One region of the Thalassotalea hakodatensis genome, then DNA from elsewhere that is predicted to be linked to it. Evidence: riboswitches for the same ligand, from Rfam matches in the RefSeq annotation. Region 1 holds a riboswitch; the other holds the start of a gene.
What was found. Region 1 has a riboswitch for thiamine pyrophosphate ahead of thiC (phosphomethylpyrimidine synthase ThiC). Riboswitches for the same ligand answer to the same signal wherever they lie in the genome.
Positions count from the first base shown of each region.

Region 1 (4,450 bases):
AACCATAATAGAACCTTGTTGCTGAAAGTAAGTATAACTTGCAAGATTTGATAATAAAGTGGGCCAAAGTGCTAACGAAATAAAGCCCATTTCAACAATATTTGCATCACAATGCATTGCCTCACCTAAAGGGGTTAGCATGCCAGCCGCCGCATAAGCGGCGCTGTTTGTCCCGTTGATATCATCTTTATCAATTAAAGTTACTTTATGCCCTTCACGTGCAAGTGAAACCGCAGCTAAACGCCCCATTAAACCCGCACCAACAATGGCAATTTCAGCCATATGTTCCGACTGATGCTTATTTGGCAACATGGTATATTTCGCTGCCTGAATCTTTAAATTCCTGCGACTTTTCTGCCATCCCTCGTTCAGCACTTTCTAAGGCTGAAAGATCAGCAGTAACCGTTTCATCTAGTAATTTTATCGAAATAGATTCACCATTTTCTGCCTCTAATTTAGCAGCATAATCCCTTACATCTTGCGTGATTTTCATCGAGCAAAATTTAGGCCCGCACATAGAACAAAAATGCGCAATTTTTCCTGACTCTTGCGGTAACGTTTCATCATGATATTGGCGTGCACGTTCAGGGTCTAAACCTAAGTTGAACTGATCATGCCAACGAAATTCGAAGCGTGCTTTTGATAATGCATTGTCACGAATTTGTGCCCCTGGATGTCCTTTCGCTAAATCACCAGCATGAGCGGCAATTTTATAGGTGATCAAACCTTCCTTAACATCTTCTTTATTCGGCAGCCCTAAGTGTTCTTTAGGCGTTACATAACACAGCATAGCGCAACCATACCAGCCAATGTTAGCCGCACCTATACCAGATGTAATATGATCATATCCTGGCGCAATATCCGTTGTTAATGGGCCTAACGTATAAAAAGGCGCTTCGTGACAATGTGTAAGCTGCTCTTCCATGTTTTCTTTGATCATATGTAATGGCACATGACCAGGGCCTTCAATCATCACTTGAACATCGTGCTGCCAAGCAATTTTAGTTAACTCACCTAACGTTCTTAACTCACTAAACTGTGCTTCATCATTGGCATCAGCAATAGACCCTGGGCGTAAACCATCACCTAATGAAAAGGCAACATCATATTGTTTGCATATTTGGCAAATATCTTCAAAATGCGTATATAAAAAGCTCTCTTTATGATGAGACAAACACCATTTAGCCATGATTGAACCACCACGAGATACAATACCTGTTACACGTTTTGCCGTCATTGGTACATAGCGCAATAATACGCCAGCATGAATGGTAAAATAATCCACACCTTGTTCTGCTTGTTCAATTAGGGTGTCTCGAAAGACTTCCCAAGTGAGATCTTCTGCTACCCCATTTACTTTCTCTAACGCTTGATAAATAGGCACTGTACCAATAGGGACCGGTGAATTACGAATGATCCATTCTCGTGTTTCATGAATATATCGGCCTGTTGACAGGTCCATTACTGTATCTGCACCCCATTTAGTAGACCAAACCAACTTTTCAACTTCTTCTTCAATGGAAGATGACACCGCTGAATTACCGATATTAGCATTCACTTTAATGAGAAAGTTTCGCCCTATAATCATTGGTTCAGTTTCAGGGTGATTGATATTTGCAGGGATAATTGCACGTCCTTCTGCCACTTCTTTACGGACAAACTCGGCCGTGATCTGCTCAGGTATTTGAGCACCAAATGATCGACCAGCATGTTGGTGCTTTAAAATTTCATCCTTCATTTCAGCACGCTTGGTATTTTCACGTATCGCAATGTACTCCATTTCAGGTGTAATGATGCCTTGGCGTGCATAATGCATTTGCGTGACATTTTTACCTTGCTTTGCCTTACGAATTTTCGGTAGATTTTCAAAGCGAATATGGTCTAAGCCTTCATCCGCTAACCTTGTTTGACTATACCCGGATGATGCTCCCGCGATACATTCGCTATCTTCACGTGCTGCAATCCATTCAGCACGTAATTTTGGTAAGCCAACATGTACATCCACGTTAACCGCTGGATCGGTATAAACACCAGAAGTATCGTATACACGTATAGGTTCGTTAGGCTCGAATAGCGGGTTTTCTTCACTGCCACCAACAAAAGTGTCTGCTACTGATATTTCACGCATCCCTACACGAATATCGTGTAAGTTGCCCTCGACATAAACTTTATTTGAATTTGGATAGCTTTGACCAGAAACATTTTCTAAGAATTGTTCTGCTTGTTGACGACGCTCACGTTTTGTTAATGAACTCATTGTTCTCTCACCTTTTATTTGATTTCGTATTGCGTTAATGAAATTAACAGCAATGCAGATTTATAAGGCGGAGTTGGGGTAGATCAAGAAAATATAAAATCGATATTTCCCTTGTTTCCTTCGCTGAAATTACTCAGATCAGGTTCTACGGATCCCGCTTACGCGATCTCAGCCCAATGGCACTCCGACAAGATTGATAATGTTAGTTTACTTTTTCAAGTAACATTACTCACCTGACTAATTCTAGAGAATGTTACGGTAGCCTGCAAGATTAATTCAGGCTAAGATAGAGAAAAACCAACAAAAATTATACAGTATACATAAAATCAAAAAGAAGACATTATGATGAAAAAAATTGCACTGAGTTTACTCACTTTAACAACAGCTCTTACACTACAATCACCTATCACAATGGCTGATAATTTATTTGGCACTAATGGCGAAACTACACGCCAAGACGTGTTACGCGGTTCAATCACACCTGAGCGTCAGTGGTGGGATTTAAGTCATTATCATTTAGCGATTGAAGTAGATCCTTCTACTCGAACCATCGCAGGTACCAATACTGTAAGTTATCGTGTTATTAGCAAAACTGATCGTCTGCAAATTGAATTACAACCCCCGATGAAGCTGACAAAAGCAACACAAAAAGGCCAAGTATTAAACATCGACCAAGATGGCTACAGTTATTTTATCCACACGTTAAACAACGCTCCTATAGGTAGTGAACAACAAGTAGTCCTACACTTTTCAGGTAAACCGCAAGTGGCAAAACGTGCCCCTTGGGACGGTGGTATCACATGGAAAAAAGATAGCAACGGTATTGATTTTATCGCCTCAAGCAATCAAGGCATTGGCGCAAGTATTTGGTGGCCTAATAAAGACCATGGCTACGATGAGCCTGATCAGGGTATCAAGATGAGTGTTGAAGTACCAGAACACTTAGTTGACGTATCTAATGGTCGTTTGTTAGCAATTGATCATAATAAAGAAAAACAAACCAAAACCTACCACTGGCAAGTTGTTAATCCAATTAATAATTACGGGGTAAATATTAATATCGGTGATTACGTCCACTTCGGTGAAAAGTATCAAGGGGAAAAAGGTGTGCTTGATATGGATTACTGGGTACTGCGTGACAACCTTGAAAAAGCTCAAGAACAATTTAAAGATGCTAAGCGCACCATTGAAGCGCTAGAACACTGGTTTGGACCATATCCTTTTTACGAAGACAGCTATAAATTAGTTGAAGCCCCTTATTTAGGTATGGAACACCAAAGCTCTGTAACCTATGGTAACGGATATCAAAATGGCTACCTTGGCAGAGATCGCAGTTTGACGGGTGCAGGTATGTTATTTGATTTTATTATCGTGCACGAAACGGGTCATGAATGGTTCGCCAATAACATTACCAGTAAAGACATTGCTGATATGTGGATCCACGAAAGCTTTACCAATTACTCTGAAAGTTTATTTTTAGAATACCACTATGGCAAAGAAGCTGCGTTTGGTTATACGCGTGGCCAACGTATTAACATACAAAACCAAAAAGCTATTATTGGTGAATACCACGTGCATAGTGAAGGCTCTAGCGATATGTATGATAAAGGCGGAAATATGCTGCATACCATTCGTCAAATTGTAAATAACGATGATTTATGGCGAGAAACCTTACGTGGTTTAGGAAAACAATTTTATCATCAAACCGTGACAACGCAGCAAATTGAACAATACATGGAAAACAAAACAGGTAAGTCGCTATCAAACATTTTTGATCAATATCTGCGTGACAACCGTGTTCCCACGTTAGAATATTTTTTAAAAGGCGAGCAATTACGCGTACGTTGGAGCAATGTAAAGCCTGGCTTTGATATGCCTGTAAAAGTAAAAATTAACGATAAAATGCAATGGCTTAGCCCAACAACTACATGGACAAATGTACAAATTAGTCAAAAAGATCCAACTTTTGTTGTTGATAAAAACTTTTATATCAATACTATGAACATATTAGGTAGTTAAACGGCTGTATGAAAAATGAAGCAACGATTGTTAAAAACGTTAACGTTACGTTATGCTTTTTTAACGATAAGCGTATTTAATACGCTTGTTGCTCATGCCTTAACTAAGTCATCTACCGATAATTTCAAAGAAAAATCGATAGACAGTGTATGTATTACTTCACCTATCGATTGC
Region 1 covers NZ_AP027365.1:4,080,705-4,085,154, forward strand. Annotated here, with positions in the region: gene thiO (glycine oxidase ThiO) at 1-312, opposite strand, end outside; gene thiC (phosphomethylpyrimidine synthase ThiC) at 299-2,257, opposite strand; TPP riboswitch at 2,356-2,454, opposite strand; gene QUE72_RS18105 (M1 family metallopeptidase) at 2,600-4,276, shown strand; gene QUE72_RS18110 (tetratricopeptide repeat protein) at 4,292-4,450, shown strand, end outside.

Region 2 (4,450 bases), 460 kb from region 1:
GCGTATAACCGTCACGTGGATCATTCCCAAAATAAAAGCCACGTGTTTCGTAGGTTTTATCGAATACATTACGCACGCATAGTTTTGCTTGCCAATTTGGCTGTACATAACGAATTGCACCGTGCAATAACGCAACATTCTGTGATTTTTGATCATGGCTATCAGAAAAATAGAAACTGTCTTTGCCATCAACGCTCACATTGACATGCCATTGTTCACTAGGATAATAATTAACGCCGAAGCTAAACTGATAATTTGGCGCATGCGCTTGTTCTCGACCTGTTTCAATGCTGCCATCTTCATATGAAAAGCCTTGATATTCAGTTTCTAGTAAACCCGCACTACCATAAATATTCACGGTATCTAATACATCCCACGAGAACTCTACTTCTACACCGTAGTTTTTGCCGCTGGCTGCATTCGTCCAATAACTGATAAACTCTGAGCTACCGTCATTTCGTTCATCTAAGTGATAGCTGCTGATCTGAATATCATCGCGATCCATGTAAAAGACTGCAGTACGCACAAAAGCTTTGTCATTTAAAAATGACGTTTTATAGCCAAGTTCGTAATTCCATAAAAATTCTGGTTCAAAACTACGCAAATGTTCTGACAAGCTACCATCGCTATTCACACTACCTGCTTTAAAACCACGATTAATGGATGCATAAGTCATAGACCTTGAATCAATTTGATAAGCAAGTACTAACTTACCACCTAACACTGAATCACTTGGAGAAAAAGCAACATTGTCGCTATTATGATATTGGGTTTTACGCTGTTCAAAGCGTAAACCAGAGGTAAGTGACCACTTATCGTTTAATTGACTGTCTAATTGTCCATATACGGCATAGTTATCAGCGTCGAAACTTGAGGTAAAATCACTAGTTAAGTAGGTGTATTCTCGGGTTAATGCTTCTTGATCATTTTTTACGTATAAACCAAACACCCAATCTGAATGGCCGAATAGCTTTGCACTGTCTTTTGATACAAAACGTATTTCGGCGGTGGTGTTTTCTCGTTCACGGAAGTAATAATCCTTAGATACATATGACCCAGGATGAATATCAGCATAGCTCCAATCTTCGTCAAATCCATATGCTAAATCAGAATTTGCATGAGTGACAATCGTTAACATATCCATGTTATCAAAACCACTGTATGTAAACTTACTGCTCACTGCGCGTGTTTTTTGTTGATCAAAACCTGGTTCATCAGACAACGTGGTACGATTATTATCCAATGAAAACGCATCATAGCCATTGTCAAAATCTGCATACAGTACAGTTAAGTCAACTTGTAAGTTATCTGTTGCAGTAATCGCTAACTTACCTCGTAAGGTCAATTCATCACGGTTATTTGTGTCATCAACACCTAAATATTGATTCTCCATGTATCCATCACTGATATTCTTTTCAGCCACAAATCGATAATTAACCGAATCTGAAGCCGGGCCTGATAACATTAAAGATGTACCGTATGTACCATAGTTACCGATACTTGCGCGTACCGCACCTTCAAAATCGTCGCTCGGCGCGTTAGATGTCATATAAATTAGACCTGCAAGCGCGTTTGCACCAAATCTTGTCCCTTGTGGGCCACGGAAAAACTCTACTTGTTCCATATCAAAGGTAGATGAAATACTGGCAATACCTGCTAAATCAATATCATCAACCAACACACCTACTGACTGGTTTATCGGCTCTTTAAATTGACTTCGTTCACCAATACCACGAATTTGATAATAACGTGCTCGTTGAGAGCCACTCGCAAAATTAACGTTCGCTACGGCACCAATAATATCTTCTAGGTTTTGTGCATGACGATTACTGATGTCTTGTGTTGATAAAATAGATAACGAAGCGGGCGTTTTCTGTAAATTTCTCGCTCGGTAGTCCCCATGAACTGTCAACACTTCAACATCTGAAACTTGGTTTTCTGACAATTGATTTTCAATTTTTTGCTCACTAGCAATAGCGCTATGGGCAAAAACTAAGGAGGTAATAGCAAGTGATATTTGTGATAACTTCATTCAACTCTCGACTTAGCCGGATAAGGAAGAAGCAATTGAGATGAAATATACAGCAGAGTGCATAAAGGTCATTCAATTAACCATCCCTACATCGGCATTATCCGCATCAGGTAATAAGGGTAAATTCTCTCAGCAAATGCTCGTAAAAGCATTGCACCCCTTGGCTTGGCGGCGATACTAACAAGTTATAACAAAAAGTACAGTATTAAATAGTCACTTCGACATAGGTAAAGTTATATAACGCTGTAATCAACTGATTTTACTCTACTAAAAAAGGTGGTGTTTTTTTATTATCAGTAGGGAAGTAGAATCGGGCTGGCGGTGGTAACAAAACGCTAAGGTGCACACGATATAATCCTGTGCACCTTATGTGTAACTACATTTGACTACGTAACTTAGAAATATCACGTTGAACATCTGCATTTTTCACGGCGATATTATCTAAAACTAATTTAGCTTTATCGTGATCACCCTTGCGAATTAACACTTCAGCATAAGCTAATTGAGTTTTAACATCAGTGCTGCCAGCATTTACCGCTTGCTTCAAAATGTCTTCGCTTTTCTCATCTTGTAACGCATGTAATATAACGCCATACGTTTCCAAAACGGGTAAGTAATCAGACTTAACGTCATACGCTTTTGAAATATATTGCTTCGCTTTAGCTAGATTATTTTGCGTATAATGGGCCCACGCCAGATTATTTAAGATAATTAAATTATCTGGTGATTCTTGCAAAGCCAATTCATATTGATCGATTTTCTTATCAGCGCTGTTTTCAGTATATAAACTCGCTAATAACATGCGCATTTTCACATTTGGCTCTGTTGCTAAATGTTTTTCAAGCACGGTTTCTGCTTCTTTCTGTTTACCGGTAAATCGTAACGCCCTCGCTAAATAGATTGCATTTTGCGCACTATTTTCTAACGAATAGGCTTCAGAAAAGTGTTCCACCGCCGCTTCATAATCTTTCTCAAGTACTGCTACTTGCCCGGCAATGGCATTAATAAACGGGTGTTCAACACCTTTATCGGCTAGTTTAGTTAAATATTTTTTACTGCCTCGTTCATTTTTGTTACGTGCCTCATAATAAGCAATCAACATTTCTATTCTTGTATTGCCAGGAAACACTTGATAAGCATCTTCTGCCGCTTGTAAGGCAAGATCAAACGATTGCTCTATTTCTAAGACGCCTATATAGCGTAAATGCAAGATAAAGTTCTTTGGAAACTGTTCAATTGCTTTAGAAAACGTAGCTTTCGCAGCAGATAAGTTCTTATTTTGAAGATAACTATCACCTAATATGATCCAATAAGCATCGGGTAAATCATCTCTGTTTTCAATATTCGTTAACGTTTCAATGGCTTTTGGTAAATCATTATTAAGGCGATAATTTTGCGCTAATCCTAACATTAAATTAATGTTGTCTTTTTCTTCTGTTATTAGCCTTTCTAAAAAAGTGATCGATTCAGCAGAGTTGTTTTGCCCTTGTTGCAATAAACTATATCGGTTCAGCCCTCCTAAGTGACTAGGAGACAATACGATTAACTTTTCGTATAACGTTTTTGCTTTAGCAACATCGTCTTTTTCATTTAACCTTGCAAGGTTGTATAACGCGGAAATATTCTCTGGTTCTAACGTTAATACTGTTTCGAAGTCTTCTTTAGCGTCATTAGTAGCGCCTTTTTTAGTATTAATAATACCTTGCAGTAAATGACCTGTTGATTTTTTATCGGTACTTGCGATCCATTCCGTTGCAATTGATTGTGCTTTTTCAACTTGATCAAAACGTAAATATTGTAAAGCTAATGAAAATTCAACATCGGCTAATGATGGATCTATGCTCAAAGCTTGCTCTAAAGAGCTTAACCCTGAAACATCTTGCTGAGATAACAACATTGCCCCTTTCTGTGCTGCCACATTCGCATTTTCAGGATCTAGTTGTTGGGCTTTTTCTAATAAATCTTTAGCGGTATTAAAATCATTAGAATCAACCAGAGCGGCACTTGTTTCTTGTAAAAAAGCGACATCAGCCTCCGTTAAACCTTCCATTAAATTAAAGGTTTCGGCCGCTTCATCGGTATATCCTAACTTCACACGTACAATTGCTAATAATTTTTGTACGGGATGTGTTAACGGCAATGCGTCTTCTACCATTTTTAAGTTGGCATATGACTGTTCAATTTCATTTAATTGATAAGCGCTCACCCCAGCAATCATACGCGCCACTGCAAATTCTAAACTACCTTTGTTCGCCTCTTCAGCATGAAATAAAGCATCACGATAGTTTTGCTTATGATATTCGATTTGAGATTTATATTGATGTGCCAACGATAAACTTTTGAAACGTGACATCACTTTATCTAATAGCGGCTCAGCTTCGGTAAATTTTTCAGCGTGTAATAATGAATTAATTTGAA
Region 2 covers NZ_AP027365.1:260,666-265,115, reverse strand. Annotated here, with positions in the region: gene QUE72_RS01090 (TonB-dependent receptor) at 1-2,032, opposite strand, end outside; TPP riboswitch at 2,099-2,203, opposite strand; gene prsT (XrtA/PEP-CTERM system TPR-repeat protein PrsT) at 2,409-4,450, opposite strand, start outside.
Region 2: another riboswitch for thiamine pyrophosphate. It lies ahead of QUE72_RS01090 (TonB-dependent receptor); the one in region 1 lies ahead of thiC (phosphomethylpyrimidine synthase ThiC).